DNA from 4 places in the Kitasatospora sp. NPDC087861 genome. Region 2 is predicted to be linked to each of the others. Evidence: riboswitches for the same ligand, from Rfam matches in the RefSeq annotation. Region 2 holds a riboswitch; each other region holds the start of a gene.

Region 1 (3,858 bases), on a different contig from region 2:
CCTGATGGCCGGCCACGAGCTGGTCACGGAGGGCTTCAAGGAGGGCCAGGTCGGCTCCTCGGCGATGCCGCACAAGATGAACACCCGCTCCTGCGAGCGCGTCAACGGCCTGGCCGTCATCCTGCGCGGTTACGCCTCGATGACCGGCGAGCTGGCCGGCGACCAGTGGAACGAGGGCGACGTCTCCTGCTCGGTGGTGCGCCGGGTCGCGCTGCCGGACGCCTTCTTCGCCTTCGACGGCCTGCTGGAGACCTTCCTGACCGTCCTCGACGAGTTCGGGGCCTTCCCCGCCGTGGTCGAGGCCGAGCTGGACCGTTACCTGCCGTTCCTCGCCACCACCAAGGTGCTGATGGGCGCGGTGCGCGCGGGCGTCGGCCGGGAGACCGGGCACGAGGTCATCAAGGAGCACGCCGTCGCCTCCGCCCTGGCGATGCGTGCGGGCGCCCGGGAGAACGAGCTGCTGGACCGGCTGGCCGCCGACGAGCGGATCCCGCTGGACCGGGCCGCGCTGGACGCGCTGCTGGCCGACCGGCTGTCCTTCACCGGCGCGGCCGGTGCCCAGGTCGCCGAGGTGGTCCGCCAGGTGGAGGCCGTCGCGGCCGCCTACCCGGAGGCCGCCAAGTACGCGCCGGGCGACATTCTCTGACGGTCTTTCAGCCAGCACTCCAGCCGGTGCCTCAGCCGGCCGAGGGCCCTGCCGCCGATCCGGTGGTGGGGCCCTCTTCCGTGCGCACATGGCCCGGGTCGAGCGGCGGGGTGGTGCCGCAGGACCACTCGCAGTCCGGCTCGGCTACGGGGTGGTCCGCCGGCGCGAGGACGTTGCCGCGGACGGTGGCGAAGGCGGTCAGCCCGCCGGTGACCAGCAGCCCGGCGCAGATCAGCATCGCGGTGTGGAAGGCGGAGTCCACCGCGGACGGCACCCGGTAGGCGTCGCCGCTCAGCCCGGCGAACGCGGGCAGGGCGGCGACCGCGAGCAGCCCGGCCGCGCGGGCGGCGGCGTTGTTGACGCCGCTGGCGATGCCCGCGTGCCGGACCTCGACGGCGGCCAGCACGGTGGCGGTCAGCGGCGCGACCAGCAGCACCATCCCGCAGCCCATCACCGCGACGGCGGGCAGCACGTCCGCCCAGTAGGAGGAGTGGGGGCCGGTGCGCAGCATCAGCAGCACCCCGGCGGCGCACAGCAGCGGGCCGACGGTGAGCGGGATCCGGGGGCCGATCCGCTTGCCGAGCCGCCCGGCGCGCGCCGACAGCGTCAGCATCAGCACGGTGATCGGGATCAGCGCGAGGCCGGAGACCAGCGGGGAGAAGCCCGCGACGATCTGCAGCTGCACCACCAGCAGGAAGAACACCCCGCTGAACGCCGCGTAGACGCACAGGGTGACCAGGTTCACGGCGGTGAACAGCCGGGAGGAGAAGAGGCCGAGCGGCAGCATCGGCTCGGCGGTGCGGCGCTCGACCGTGAGGAAGGCCGCGCCGAACAGCAGGCCGAGGGCGCCGCTGATCCAGACGGCGGGGGACAGGCCCTCCCCGGCAGCGGTGAGCGCGTAGGTGATCGCCCCGAGGGAGAGCGCGGCGAGCAGCGCGCCGGGGACGTCGAAGCGGCCGACGGCGCTCTCGTCCCGGCTCTCGGGGACGAAGCGGGAGGTGACCGCGACCACGGCGGCCGCGAGCGGCAGGTTCAGCAGGAAGATCCACCGCCAGCCCGGGCCGTCCACCAGCCAGCCGCCGACGAAGGGGCCGACCGCGGCCGCCACCCCGCCGAGGCCCGACCACAGACCCACCGCCGCCGAGCGGTCGTCCGGGTGGAAGACGGCCTGCAGCATGGCGAGCGAACCGGGGGTGAGCAGCGCCCCGCCGATGCCCTGGACGGCGCGGGCGGCGATCAGAACCTGGATGTCCGGGGCGGCGGCGCAGGCCGCGGAGGCGGCGGCGAACCAGACCACGCCGATCAGGAACACCCGGCGCCGGCCGTACCGGTCCCCGAGCGCGCCGCCGAGCAGGATCAGCCCGGCCAGGGTGAGCAGGTACGCGTTCAGCGTCCACTGCAGGGAGGCGAGCGTGGCGCCGAGATCGGCGCCGATCCGGGGCAGCGCGACGTTCACCACGGTGCTGTCGAGCAGCGCCATGCTGGAGCCGAGCACCGTCGCCAGAAGTACCCAGCGGCCCTGCGCGGTGCCCAGACGCAGGTTGCCGGCCTCAGAGGTGGTCACGGCCTGATCCTGCGCCCAGTGGGGTGTACGTGACAAGGGTCACCGGGGGGTGTGTTGATGGTGGGCGGTGCGTGAGCGGCCGGGTGCGCTGTGCTGGCGGGATGGGCGCAGCGTCGTGGATCAGTGGCGCCGGGTGAATGGATTGTGCACGTACAGTGCGGCGGATCATGCGGAGGGTCACCGTGGTCCGCGCAGTGGTTGCCGGTTCAAGTGATCGACATTGCTTCACTCGAATGGATGGGTTTTAGTTCAGCGACCGCCCGGCCAGCCCGGACGGATCCTCCGGGCGGAACGCCGAGTCCTGCCGCTGTCCGGTGGTTCGAACTGAACTCTGTACGGCAGGAGCGGGGGACCCACAGGTAAGTCGCCGGACCGGAACGGCACGCTCTCGCGTGACCGGATCCAGGGCCGGCTAGGGGTGAAGCCGCGCATGCGGCCGGGCAACTCCAGCCCGAACCCGACAGCTCACCTCGCAGGCGTCGGAGAGGAAAATCCCATGCCTGCTCAGGCTCGTCGTATCGCCCTGCCCCGCGCCGCCCGCATCGGCATCGCCACCGCCGTCACCGGTGCCTCCTTCGCCCTCCCGCTCGTCACCGCGATGAGCGCCCAGGCCTACACCGTCCCGGCCGCCCCGGTCGCGCAGAGCACCACCTCGACCAGTGCCGCTCCCGCCACCCAGGCCCCCGCGCAGGCGAGCTACCGCGTCGTCAGCGGCGACACCCTGTCGAAGATCGCCGACGCCAAGCACGTCGACGGTGGCTGGGAGGCGCTGTACGCGCACAACCGCACGGTCGTCGGTGGCAACCCGAACCTGATCTTCCCGGGCCAGCAGCTCGCGATCGCCGGCCAGGCCGCCGCTGCCGCGCCGTCCTCGGACGCCGCTGCGACCGCCCCGGCCAAGCCGGCCGCTCCGGCCGCCTCGGACACCGCCGCCAAGCCGAAGGCCCAGCTGGAGGTCCGGACCGAGGCCGCGAAGCCGTCCGCCCAGCTCCAGACCCAGGTGCAGACCGCCGCGCCGGTCGCCGCGGTCACCGCCACCCCGGTCGCCGCCACGTCCGGCTTCGTCGCGCCGTTGGCCAACCCGAAGCTGGGCACCGCCTACGGCGTGGCCGGCTCGATGTGGGCCTCCGGCCACCACACCGGCCAGGACTTCGTCGCCTCCACCGGCACCCCGCTGCGCGCCGTCGCCAACGGTGTCGTGGTGAAGGCCGGCAACGGCGGCGCCTACGGCAACGAGGTCGAGATCAAGCTCTCCGACGGCCACTACGCCGAGTACGCGCACCTCTCCTCGATCGGTGTGAAGATCGGTCAGACCGTCACCGTGGGCCAGCAGATCGGCCTCTCCGGCGCGACCGGCAACGTGACCGGCCCGCACCTGCACTTCGAGATCCGCAACGGCTCGGAGTACGGCTCGGACATCAACCCGGTCACCTACCTGCGGGCCCACGGCGTCGCGCTCTGACCCGTACCGCTTGAGAAGCCACCGCTGCTACGGGCGGAACGACCTCCCGGGATGGTCATGTCGGGTGACCGCTCGACCGGGTGATCGCCGCGGCAGCGGACATGGGCGCGGGACACGCCCAGGCCGGCCCGGCACACGAGACCTCTCTCGTGTGCCGGGCCGGCCAGCGCCTTTTCCGGCCGACGC
Region 2 (3,858 bases):
GGACGACCGGAACGAGCGCAACAACCGGCAGCCGTTCGACCTCACGGTGGTCGAGACGGCTGCCGGTTCCTGACCGGGCCCGGCCGGCGGTCACCGGTACGCGGTGGTCACCGGTTCGCGGGTAGCGGCACCCGGTTACCGATTACTGGTTACCGGTACACGCGGACGTAGTCGGCGGCGAAGGTGATCGGGGCGGTCCCCTGCGGCGCGGGGTGGTACTGCCCCGCGCCGACCGACAGGTTGAGGATCAGGTACGCCGACCAGTTGGCGCCGACGCCCTTGCCGTCCGAGAAGACCTTGACGCCGTTGACGTACCAGTCCACCGAGGTGGCGCCGTAATACGTCCCGATGGTCACCCACTGGTCCTTCGCGATCGCGCTCGCGTCGGTGTAGTACTTGGGGTTGCCGGGGTTGACGTGGTTGGTCAGCTCCAGCAGGTTCGGGTTGTCGGGGTGGTACTCGAAGGAGTCGACCTCCCCGTTGCCGTTCTTCCAGGTCCAGAGGGCCGGCCAGGCGCCGGAGCCGGACGGCAGCTTGACCCGGGTCTCGGCGTAGTCGCCGGTCTTGACCTGGAAGCCCTCGCTGGAGCCCTCGGTGGTCAGGAAGCCGGTGTTCCAGGCCTGCTTGCCGTTCTCCAGCGTGCTGCCGCTCGGCGCGGCGGTGAAGGTGGCGACCCCGTTCGCGACGCTGACGTTGTTCTTGTTCAGCCAGTCGAGCTTGTTGTCGTCCGGGTTGTGGTTGCCGTACTTGTACGAGCTGGTCTTGTCGCCGACCCAGCGCGAACCCCAGCTGATCGGACTGTTGAACTCGTCGGACCAGGTCAGCGACTTGCCGGCGACCGGGGAGACCGGGGTGCTCGGCGACGGACTGGCCGTGGCGCTCGGGCTGCTCGTCGGGGAGGGCTTCGGGGTCGGGGTGGCGGTCGGCTTCGGGGTGGCGGTCGCGGTCGGAGCCGGGGTCGAGGTCGGAGCCGGGGTCGAGGTCGCGGTCGGAGCCGGGGTCGAGGTCGGAGCCGGGGTCGAGGTCGCGGTCGGAGCCGGGGTCGAGGTCGCGGTCGCGGTCGCGGTCGGCGCCGGGGTCGGAGTCGAGGTCGGCGCCGGGGCGTTGGAGACCACGAGCTGCTGCGAGGGCAGGTTGTGCCAGGCCCCGCCGAGGTCCTGCCAGAAGCCGAACTGGGTGTACGTCCCGGCCGGCAGGGTGCGCGCGCCGCTGGTGAAGTTCAGGCCGCTCGGGCAGATCCGCGCGTTGGAGGCGTTGCCGGGGAAGTCGAGGTTGGCGCCGGACGCGTCCCGGACGCCCACGCCGACGGTCTTCGCGGTGAAGCAGGCCGAGGAGTGCAGGGTCAGCGAGGCGGTGGTGGCCTTGGTCGCGACCATGGTCGCCGGGGCCAGCCGGTCCTGGGTGACGGTCGGAGCGGTGGCGGCCTGGGCACCGGTGACGGCCGGCAGGCCGAACAGTCCGGCGCCGGTGATGGCGAACGCTCCGGTGGCGGCGAGAGCGGCGCTGCGGCCCCGGCGGGAGGGGCGGGCGTGACGCGGCGCGCGGCGACGGGCAGGCTGGTGCATGGGAGTGTCCTCTGCGACGCCTGCGAGGTGAGCTGTCGGATTCGGGCGGAGGTGGCCCGGCCGCCGGTGGAAGCGGCTTCACCCCTAGCCACGGCCCGCACGCGGGAGCGTACGGGCCGGGCGCTGACCTTGGTTCCCCCGCTCCTGTCCGTTGTGGTGCTCGATTGCCGACCGGCGGGTGGACAGGACTCGGCGTCCCGGCGGCGGAGTCCGCGAGAGCGAACGACCGTTGCAGGCTAGGCAGACCGTACGTGAACGGACAACCCGGCCGGGTCGGTTGTCGCACAGCTCACAGTGGTGTCGATCAACGACGCTGTGTGGTGGATCCGTTGGGGTCGATCAAGGGATCGGCGGACCAGGGAAGCAGCGGATCGGAAGCGGATCAGCGGACCAAGGGATCAGTCGAGCCAGCCGTCGACCTGGCTCTCGGCCTCCGGCGCCCAGGCGAGTTCCAGGTGGTTGAGACCGGCGAGCAGCCGGGTGCCGCCGATCGTCGCGACACCGGTGGTGTCCAGGGCGCTCGCGGTGAACACGATGCCGTCGCTGGGCCCCCGGTTCTCGTTGAGCACGCCCGGGATGTCGGCCGACCCGCCCGCGAGCAGGTAGGTGCGCACCGACGCCGGGACTCCGGCCTGCTGCAGCGGCGCGATCAGCGACCCGGCGTCGATCGCCGCCTGGATGCCCTGGCCGGAGGTGTAGAAGCCCTGGCCGCCGTAGTAGGTGGTCCACCAGTCCTGGGAGGTGCCGTCCACCCCGTACCGGCCGTCCCAGCGGGCGAGCAGCTGACGCTGTCCCGGGTAGCAGTCGTGGCCGCCGGTGGGCAGCACGCCGAGGCAGGGCTGCGCGGTGTACGTGCCGTAGCAGGTCATGTACAGGTGCGGGGACGGCGCGTTGGCGGTGCCGCCGCAGGCCGGCCAGGCGGCCAGGTCGAAGGACCAGCCGTGCGCGTACACGTAGTCGAGCCCGCCGTTCGGCCCGCCGAGGGCGATCAGGCGGCGCACGTCGCCCGCGTACGCCCTCCCCCAGGACGGGCGCACCGAGGACACGTACGCCCGGGCGGCGACCTCGCCCTTGCTCCACGCCACCACGTCCACCTGGGAGACCCCGAGCCGGGCCCGGATCAGCGCGACGGCGTCGCCGACGGTCTGCGCCTGGAGCAGGTTGTCGCCCTGTTTGTGGGCGAAGCCGATGGCGAACACCCGGTGGCCGGTGCCGGCGAGGTACTGGGCCAGGCCGGTGGACGGGCAGGCGGAGGCGCCGCAGGTGCCGCTCTCGGCCGGGTTCGCCCAGGCGCGGTCGACGTTGTCGTTGGCGCCGTGGACCAGCAGGACGGGGGTCTGGCGGCCGCCGGCGTCCCAGCCGGTCGCGGAGTACAGCAGGAAGCGGCCGGAGTAGGGCTCGCCGGTGCCGCCGAAGTACGTTCGGCGGGCGCCGTCCTGGTCGCCGCGACCGTCGGCCGGGTACTGCTCGGCGCGGAAGCCGGGGGTGGTGTCGAGGTAGCGCTCGACCTTGGCCCAGCCGTTGCCGGGGGCGGGGAAGGTGGCTTCCAGGGCGAGGGGGGCGGCGGCGGCTTGGGCGGCGGAGGTCTGCGCGGTGGCGGCCTGCGCGGTGGCGGCCGCTTGGGCCGTGGTGGGGGTGCCGAGGAGGAGGGCGGCGAGGGTGAGCAGGACGGCGGACAGCGCGGTGGGGGTGCGGCGCGGCGTGCCGGGTCTCGGCGTGCGGGGTCTCGGCGCTCCGGGTCTCGTGGGGGTGGCGCTCGTGGGGGTGCGTCTCATGGGGGTGGACGGTAGGACCGGCCCGCGGCGGGCGCCCAGGTGCCGGTCATACACCCCGGAGGCCGGCACGGTGGCGGCCGGTGCCGTGGCGCACTGCCCACGGGCGCGCCTGCTCGGCTCACCGGGTCGGATAAATTGGAGGTCCGACATCTTCCGCAGTGCACAAGACCGCCGTGCACGGCCTCACGGAAACGAGGTACCGCCCCACCATGACCGCGCCCCTGCCCGCCTTCGCCGGCCGCACCTACCTCTTCCGGGCCGACAACGGCGCGGCCTTCCGCAACACCTATTCGGCCGACGGCCGGCGGCTGCGCTGGGAGGGCCTCGGCGAGTCGGCGGGCCAGTGGGAGGACGTGCTACTGCACGTCGCCGAGGTGGCACCGGAGATCTACTTCATCAGCTGGACGGAGCAGAGCGGGATCACCGTCAGCCACGTCATGGACCTCGGCCGACTGACGGTGCGCGCCTTCTGGACGTACGAGGGCGAGGGCGGCCGGGTCGGCGAGCTGCACACCGGG
Region 3 (3,858 bases), on a different contig from region 2:
CTGCAGCGGGAGCTGGCGCTGCCGGTCTCGCAGATCCGCCCGGCGGACCTGGTGGAGGCGGTGGTGCCGGAGTCGGCCTCGCCGCACGACGTGGCCCGGCGCGGCCTGGCCGACGACGATCCGGCGCTGCTGGACCAGCTGCTGGCGATCCCGCAGGTGCACCTGGTGGTGGACGGCTACAACGTGACCAAGACCGGCTATCCGGCGCTGCCGCTGGAGCAGCAGCGGATCCGGCTGCTGGGCGGGCTGGCGATGCTGGCCCAGCGCACCCAGGCGGAGGTCACCTGTGTGTTCGACGGGCAGGACCTGGACGTTCCGGTGATCATGGCGCCACCGCGCGGTGTGCGGGTACGGTTCAGTCGGACCGGGGAGACCGCGGACGAGCTGATCCGTCGTCTGGTGCGGGCCGAACCGCAGGGCCGGCCGGTGGTGGTGGTATCCACCGACCGGGAGGTCGCGGAGGGCGTGCGGAAGGCGGGCGCGCGCCCCGTGGCCTCCGTTCTGCTGCTGAACCGGCTGGCCCGGCCCTGACCACTGTCCGGGCGGGATGATGCCTGGTCAGCGCCCTGTTTGCGAGGGTGTGCACATCCCGTGAATTCAGCGGGGGAAATGGAGTTCACGCCTTCGGGGGAGTGGCAAAACGCGTAGATCTTCACTAGGGTCTGGCGTCAAACCTATTTTCCGGATTCTCACCTGATCGGGTGAGGCCGATGGAAGAAGGAGCAGTTCCCTTGGCCTCCCACCGCCGTCCCAAGCAGCCGAGCCGCGCGCGGGTCTCCGTGCTCACCGCCGCCGCTGCGACTGCGGTCGCACTCTCCGCGCAGGTCGCCGCGCATGCCGCGCCCCAGCCGAACAAGAGCGACGTGAAGGCGCAGATCGACCAGCTCCAGCAGGATCAGGAGCAGGCGGCGGAGAAGTACAACGGCGCCAAGGAGCGGGCCGACCAGCTCCGCAAGCAGGCCGACCAGCTGCAGGACCAGGTGGCCCGCAGCCAGGACCAGATGACCCAGCTCCAGACCGGCCTGGCCGGGGTGGCGGGCGAGCAGTACCGCACCGGCGGGATCGACCCGTCCGTCCAGCTGATGCTCTCCTCCGACCCGTCCGGCTACTTGGAGAAGGCCTCCACCGTCCAGCAGGCCAGCACCAGCGAGACCGAGGCGCTCAAGGGTCTGCTGGACCAGCAGCGCCGGCTGGACCAGGAGAAGACGGAGGCCGCCGCCGTCCTGGCCTCGCTCGACTCCACCACCAAGGACCTGAACCAGGCCAAGTCGGACGTCAACCAGAAGCTCAAGGCCGCGCAGGACCTGCTGAACTCGCTCAGCGCCTCGGAGCGCGCCGCGCTGCGCGCCCAGCAGACGCAGGACGACCGGGCCTCGCGCGGCAGCGAGCGCACCGACCTCGGCAGCCTCCCGCAGGCCGGTGGCTACGCGGGCGTGGCCGTCGCCAAGGCGATGAGCAAGCAGGGCTCGCCGTACGTGTGGGGCGCCACCGGCTCGAGCACCTTCGACTGCTCGGGCCTGATGGTCTGGGCGTACGGCCAGGCCGGCATCTCGCTGCCGCGCACCTCGCAGGAGCAGGGCAACGTCGGCACCCGGGTCACGCTGGACCAGGCCCAGCCGGGCGACCTGGTCATCTACGGCCCCGACCGGCACCACGTCGCGATGTACATCGGCAACGGCATGGTGGTGCACGCGCCGCACACCGGCGACGTGGTGAAGGTGATGAAGGCCGACGCGATGCCGATCAACACGATCCGCCGGGTCTGACGGCCCGACACGCCCGTTGGCCCCGCCCGGGCCTGTGATCCGCGCCACCCTCCGACCGGGGGGTGGCGTTCGGGTTTGCCCGCCGGGCGAGCACATCGTGAAAGACGATCAGCTTTGCGTGTGGCAGTGATCACCATCTGTCATATTCACCAAAGAACTTTGGTCTTCTTCCGTCTTTTTTCTGACAAGGATTTGAACGGATCACGGTTCAGTTACTAGGGTCGTGCTTCGAACCACCGCACTGTCGATCGCCCAGCCGGGGTGGCGGCGGTGGTTTCCGTCGAGTTCGCGACGCAGCGGGGCGGGCCGTGTGCCTGCCCGACGGGGAGCCCAGCAGTCGGGGGCGCTGTCGAGCGGAGCCGGGGAACCACGTTCCTCCGGGGTGAATCGGCGCCAGGTCGGCCGGTGGAACGGCCGTGAGGCGTCGTAGGGCATGCTTCCGGCCCGAACCCGTCAGCTCACCCGGTAGGCGGCGCAGGAAGAAGGAGTCCGCCTTCGTGGCGTCCCATCGTCGTCCCAAGCCCGCCGGCCGCGCCCGGGTGTCGATCCTGACCGGCTTCGCCGCCGCGGCGGTCGCCATGTCCGCGCAGTCCGGTGCCCACGCGGACCCGCAGCCGACCAAGGACCAGGTCAAGGAGCAGGTCGACCAGCTCTACGAGCAGGCCGAGGTCGCGACCGAGAAGCTCAACGGCGCCCAGGAGAAGCAGCAGCAGCTGCAGAAGCAGGTCGCCGGCCTGCAGGACCAGGTGGCGCGGCAGCAGGCGCAGGTGACCGACCTGCAGGGCGGCCTGGCCGAGATCGCCGGCGAGCAGTACCGCAACGGCGGCATATCCCAGACCGTCCAGCTGATGCTCTCCGCCAGCCCGGACAACTTCCTGAGCCAGGCCGACACCCTGAACCAGGCCGGCAGCACCCAGAAGGGTCAGCTCACGCAGCTCCAGGAGGAGCAGCGCAAGCTCGACCAGGTGCGCTCCGAGGCCCAGGGCAAGCTCGCCGAGATGGAGAGCACCACTCAGCAGCTGAAGGCCGCCAAGGACGAGGTCCAGGGCAAGCTCAAGGCCGCGCAGGACCTCCTCAACACCCTGACCGAGCAGGAGCGCCAGGCGCTGCGCGCGGCCGAGGAGAAGGCCGCCGCCGACGCCAAGGCCAAGGCCGACGCCGCCGCGAAGGCCGCTCAGCAGCAGGCCGCCGCCCAGCAGAGCGCCGACCGCTCCTCCCGCGACACCAGCCGCACCGACCTGAGTGCCCCGCAGACCTCCGCGCCGACGGCCCCCAAACCGGCCGCAGGCAGTTCGCGCGGTGCCGCGGCGCTGTCCATCGCCGCCTCCAAGCTCGGCACCCCGTACGCCCGCGGCGGCACCGGTCCGAGTTCCTTCGACTGCTCCGGCCTGATGGTCTGGGCGTTCAACCAGGTCGACGTGTCGCTGCCGCGCACCTCGCAGGAGCAGGCCAACGCCGGCACCCGGATCGGTACGGACCTCTCCCAGGCCCAGCCCGGCGACCTGCTGATCTTCTTCGGCGACGCCCACCACGTGGGGATCTACGCCGGCAACGGCCAGGTGCTGCACGCCCCCAAGCCGGGCGCGTCGGTGCGCTACGAGGCGGTCTCCAACATGCCGCTGACCTCCATCGTGCGGGTCTGATCCCCGCTCAGGTCCTGACCGGCCCGGCCTTCCACCACGGAAGGCCGGGCCTGCGGCTTTTCCGGCGACTCGGGCTGGTGTCCGATTACTGGTCAAATATTCGAGTTGGTAGGGGTTTGGACTCGGTTGCCCGGACTCGCTAACGTCTGCCACCGGACTCCCGCTTCGAGGGCCGCCCCTTCGGTGCGGCGGCGGGGCCGCACCGCAGGATTGGAGCCGCTGCCGCCATGCCCGTGCACCGCCGTTCCCTACTGCTCGCCCGTGCGCTGGTGCTGACCGCGGCCGCCGCCACCGCCCTCGGCGTGACGACGGGCGGCAGCGCCCAGGCGGCCCCCGGTACGCCGGACACGCCCACCCACAAGGACGTCAAGGCGCAGGTGGAGCAGCTCTACGACGAGGCCGAGCAGGCGTCGGAGAAGTACAACGCCGCGCAGGACGCCCAGCAGCGC
Region 4 (3,858 bases), on a different contig from region 2:
GACGCCCCAGCGGACGGCCTCGGAGAAGGACTCCGCGCCGATCGGGGCGATCATGAACTCCTGGATGTCGACGTTGGAGTCCGCGTGCGAACCGCCGTTGAGGATGTTCATCATCGGCACGGGCAGCACGTGCGCGTTCGGGCCGCCCAGGTAGCGGAACAGCGGCAGGTCGCTGGCCTCGGAGGCGGCGTGCGCCACGGCCAGCGAGACGCCCAGGATCGCGTTGGCGCCGAGCGAGGACTTGTCCGGGGTGGCGTCCAGGTCGAGCATGGCCTGGTCGATCAGGCGCTGCTCGGTGGCGTCGTAGCCGACCAGCTCCGGGCCGATCTGCTCGATGACGGCCAGGACGGCCTTCTCCACGCCCTTGCCGAAGTAGCGGTTCTTGTCACCGTCGCGCAGCTCAAGCGCCTCGAAGGCGCCGGTGGAGGCACCCGACGGGACAGCGGCACGACCGGTGCTGCCGTCGTCGAGGCCGACCTCGACCTCGACCGTGGGGTTGCCACGCGAGTCGAGGATCTCACGGGCTACGACGACATCGATGGACGGCACGAGGCATCTCCTTGCGGAAGCAGGGTCCGGCTGACGATTGGTGCTGCCGGCGGGACGATTGCGAAGTCGTTACGACCAGAGCCTAACCGCCCTGGCCGCCGGGGCCACGTTGGCCTCGGTCCCGTCTCAGCGTGTGGCCCGACTACCTGCCGGTAGTTCACCTGACTGTCCGATCGAAACGGGCGAATGCGAAGGAAGGGGGACGGAGCCCGTCCCCCTTCCTTCGCCGGGCCTCGCAGGATCAGCCGAGGTGCAGCACCTGGCCGGGCATGATCAGGTTCGGGTCGCCGCCGACGGTGCCGCGGTTGCCGTCGTACACCGACTGCCAGCCGCCGGACACGCCCTGGGCGGTGGCGATGCTCGACAGCGTGTCGCCGGACCGGACGGTGTAGTCGTGGCCGGTCTGCGCGGCCGGGGCGGACTGCGCGGGCAGGATGGGCTGGACGCGCTGGACCGGCTGGACGGGCTGCGCGGCCCGGGGCGCGGACTGCGGCTGGGCGGCGGCCTGGCCCGCGTACTGCTGGTAGACGCTCTGGTGGCTGGTCCAGTACCAGGCGCCGTTGTTCTGGTACCAGTACACCTTCGCGTCGGCGTCCCAGCCGGCCTTGCCGGCGAAGCCCTGGGCCTGCGGCTGCGCCGGCTGCTGGGCGGCCGGCTTCGGGGCGTCCTGCTGCACCGGCTTCGGGGCCTGCTCCTGCTGGGCCGGCTTGGCGGCGGACTGCTTGGCGGGCTTGGCGTCCGAGGAGGTGTCGACGGACGCCGGGGCGCCGCCCTTGCTCAGACCGGCCTTCTGCGAGCAGACCGGCCAGGCGCCCGGGCCCTGCGAGGCCAGCACCTTCTCGGCGACCGAGATCTGCTGCCCCTTGCTGGCCTGGTTGGCCTGCGGCGCGTAGGAGGTGCCGCCGTACGCCTTCCAGGTGCTGGAGGTGAACTGCAGGCCGCCGTAGAAGCCGTTGCCGGTGTTGATGCTCCAGTTGCCGCCGCTCTCGCACTGGGCGACGGAGTCCCAGGCGGAGGCCGGGGCGGCGGAGGCACCGGTGGCGGTGAGGATCGGCATCGCGAGTCCGACGCCGGCCACACCGGCGACGGCGATGGCCTTCTCGGCCTGGGTGCGACGACGGTGGCGGCCAGTTCCAACGAACAGCATGAAGAGGTCCCTCTCCGCACGCCTGCGAGGTGAGCTGTCGGGTTCGGACCGGGAGGTGGCCCGGCCGCCGAAAGCGGAAACGATTCCGCTCGGGCGGCTTCACCCCAAGCCGTTGGGGAACGGCAACAAACCTGGTTCCCCCGCCCCTGCCCAGGGTCTGGTCGGTTTCCCGTGACGCGGCGGGCAGGATTCGGCGTTCCGCGCACGAGGTCCGCAGCTGCGGACTCCAGGGAGAGTAGACAGATCCTCAGACCAATCACAAGCTCATATCACCGATATCACACAGAAATTACGGCCCGTGTTCGGTCGCCTACCAACGGAGGCGCTATGTCCGGATTGATGATGGTTCAGACTGCCCGTGGAGGCCGTCCGGCGACGCCTCGTCAGCGCGTCGGAGCGTCGACAGGTGGCACGGGCGCATGCGGCGACCTGCTCTCCGGACTGAATTCGACCGGGAGTTCCCGCAGCCCACGCATGATCAGGCCACCCCGCCAGCGCAGATTCTCCGGGCTTTCCGCAAGCCGCAGATCCGGCAACCGGGAAAGCAGCGTGGCCAGCGCACTCCGCCCCTCCAGCCGGGCCAGCGGGGCGCCGATGCAGTAATGGATCCCGTGGCCGAAACCCAGGTGCGGGTTGTCCCTCCGGGCCAGGTCAAGGGTGTTCTCGTCCGCGAACCTGGCCGGATCGCGGTCCGCCGCGGCCAGCACCACCAGCACCGGATCGCCCACCGGGATGTCCACCCCGCCGATCGACAGCGGCCGCGTCGCGAAGCGCCACGTCGCCAGCTCCACCGGCCCGTCGTAGCGCAGGAGTTCCTCGATCCCGGTCTCCAGCAGCGCCGTCTCGCCGCGCGCCACCGACTCCTGCAGCAGCGCCCGCTGCCCCGGGTTGCGCAGCAGCGCGTAGGTGCCGTTGCCGATCAGGTTCACCGTCGTCTCGAACCCCGCGAACAGCAGGATGAAGGCCATCGCCGCGGCCTCGTTCTCGGTCAGGTGCTCGCCGTGGTCGCTCGCCCGGATCAGGCCCGAGATCAGGTCCTCCCCCGGATCCGCCCGCTTGCGGTGGATCAGCTCCAGCAGGTACGCCCGCATCCGCTTCACCGCTCGCCCCACACCGCCGCGTTGGCCGCCGCCGTGCCGGATCATCATCCCCGCCCAGTCGCGGAAGTCGTCCTGGTCCTCGGCCGGCACTCCCAGCATGTCGCAGATCGCGTAGATGGGGAGCGGGAAGGCGAACTCGTGGATCAGGTCCGCCGAACCGCGCTGCGCGAAGCCGTCGATCAGCCGGTCCGTGAGCTGCTGCACCCGTGGCTCGAACTCCGCCACCCGGCGCGGGGTGAACGCCTTCGACACCAGTCGGCGCAGCCGGGTGTGGTCCGGCGGGTCGATGTTCAGCAGATGCGTCATCAAGTCCGCCTGGCGTTCCCCCGGAATGCCCACCCGGCCGGTGCGGTGGGCCTGCTCGCTGTGGTGCGCCGGGTTCTTCGACAGCCGGCCGTCCGCCAGCGCCTGCCGCGCGTCCGCGTAACGGGTCACCAGCCAGGCCTCCACCCCGCTCGGCAGCGTCGTCCGGTGCACCGGGGCGTGCTCGCGCAGCCAGGCGTAGGCGGGGTACGGGTCGGCGGCGAACTCCCAGGTGAAGAGCTGCGGGGCGGCGGGGTCGGGCTGCACTGGCATGCACCGACCGTATCCGGTGGGTCGGGGGCGCACTGTCCCCGCCGGACCACGGTCGGTCGGGATCGGGTCGGAGTCCGGTCGGGATCCGACTGGGATCCGGTCGGGATCCGGTCGGGATCCGGTCGGGATCCGGTCGGGATCCGGTCGGCCCTCGACCCGCCCGACTCGTCCCGGCCCGACCCGGCTCGTCAACACCCGGCGGACGGCGTGCCAACGCTCCGTGGACAGCTCTTGGACAGCTCTTGGCCGGCCGGCGGGCGTGAGCCTGGTCACCTGAGGGGTAATCCCTGTTGCGGAGGGTCAGGACCTGTCTACGATCCTCCGCAGAAATCGTGGGCGCCGGTGCGGTGTCGCCCACAGGGAGGAGCAGGCCATGCGGGTCAGCGGGGCAGTCGTCGTCATCGCGGTACTCGACGGCGGGTCGGGAGCCGACCTCGCCCGCCGGTTCACCGCCGCCGGCGCCGCCGGAGTGCTGATCGCCGACCA

The links. A riboswitch is a leader RNA that binds a small molecule or an ion and turns the genes downstream of it on or off. The one in region 2 is predicted to bind cyclic di-AMP.
Region 1: linked by a shared signal. The riboswitch ahead of ACIOJE_RS24570 (LysM peptidoglycan-binding domain-containing M23 family metallopeptidase) and the one ahead of ACIOJE_RS09985 (hypothetical protein) in region 2 are both predicted to bind cyclic di-AMP.
Region 3: linked by a shared signal. The riboswitch ahead of ACIOJE_RS21215 (NlpC/P60 family protein) and the one ahead of ACIOJE_RS09985 (hypothetical protein) in region 2 are both predicted to bind cyclic di-AMP.
Region 4: linked by a shared signal. The riboswitch ahead of ACIOJE_RS40520 (transglycosylase family protein) and the one ahead of ACIOJE_RS09985 (hypothetical protein) in region 2 are both predicted to bind cyclic di-AMP.

Annotation. Positions count from the first base shown of each region.
Region 1 covers NZ_JBIUUS010000018.1:35,907-39,764, forward strand. The annotation lists gene purB (adenylosuccinate lyase) at 1-646, shown strand, start outside; gene ACIOJE_RS24565 (MFS transporter) at 678-2,210, opposite strand; cyclic di-AMP (ydaO/yuaA leader) riboswitch at 2,523-2,704, shown strand; gene ACIOJE_RS24570 (LysM peptidoglycan-binding domain-containing M23 family metallopeptidase) at 2,707-3,672, shown strand.
Region 2 covers NZ_JBIUUS010000005.1:116,778-120,635, reverse strand. The annotation lists gene ACIOJE_RS09990 (hypothetical protein) at 1-73, shown strand, start outside; gene ACIOJE_RS09985 (hypothetical protein) at 150-1,565, opposite strand; cyclic di-AMP (ydaO/yuaA leader) riboswitch at 1,568-1,734, opposite strand; gene ACIOJE_RS09980 (esterase/lipase family protein) at 1,964-3,340, opposite strand; gene ACIOJE_RS09975 (MoaF-related domain-containing protein) at 3,550-3,858, shown strand, end outside.
Region 3 covers NZ_JBIUUS010000014.1:173,674-177,531, reverse strand. The annotation lists gene ACIOJE_RS21225 (NYN domain-containing protein) at 1-531, shown strand, start outside; gene ACIOJE_RS21220 (C40 family peptidase) at 732-1,766, shown strand; cyclic di-AMP (ydaO/yuaA leader) riboswitch at 2,101-2,253, shown strand; gene ACIOJE_RS21215 (NlpC/P60 family protein) at 2,264-3,409, shown strand; gene ACIOJE_RS21210 (NlpC/P60 family protein) at 3,637-3,858, shown strand, end outside.
Region 4 covers NZ_JBIUUS010000075.1:7,506-11,363, forward strand. The annotation lists gene eno (phosphopyruvate hydratase) at 1-549, opposite strand, end outside; gene ACIOJE_RS40520 (transglycosylase family protein) at 791-1,696, opposite strand; cyclic di-AMP (ydaO/yuaA leader) riboswitch at 1,702-1,869, opposite strand; gene ACIOJE_RS40525 (cytochrome P450) at 2,080-3,372, opposite strand; gene ACIOJE_RS40530 (SDR family NAD(P)-dependent oxidoreductase) at 3,746-3,858, shown strand, end outside.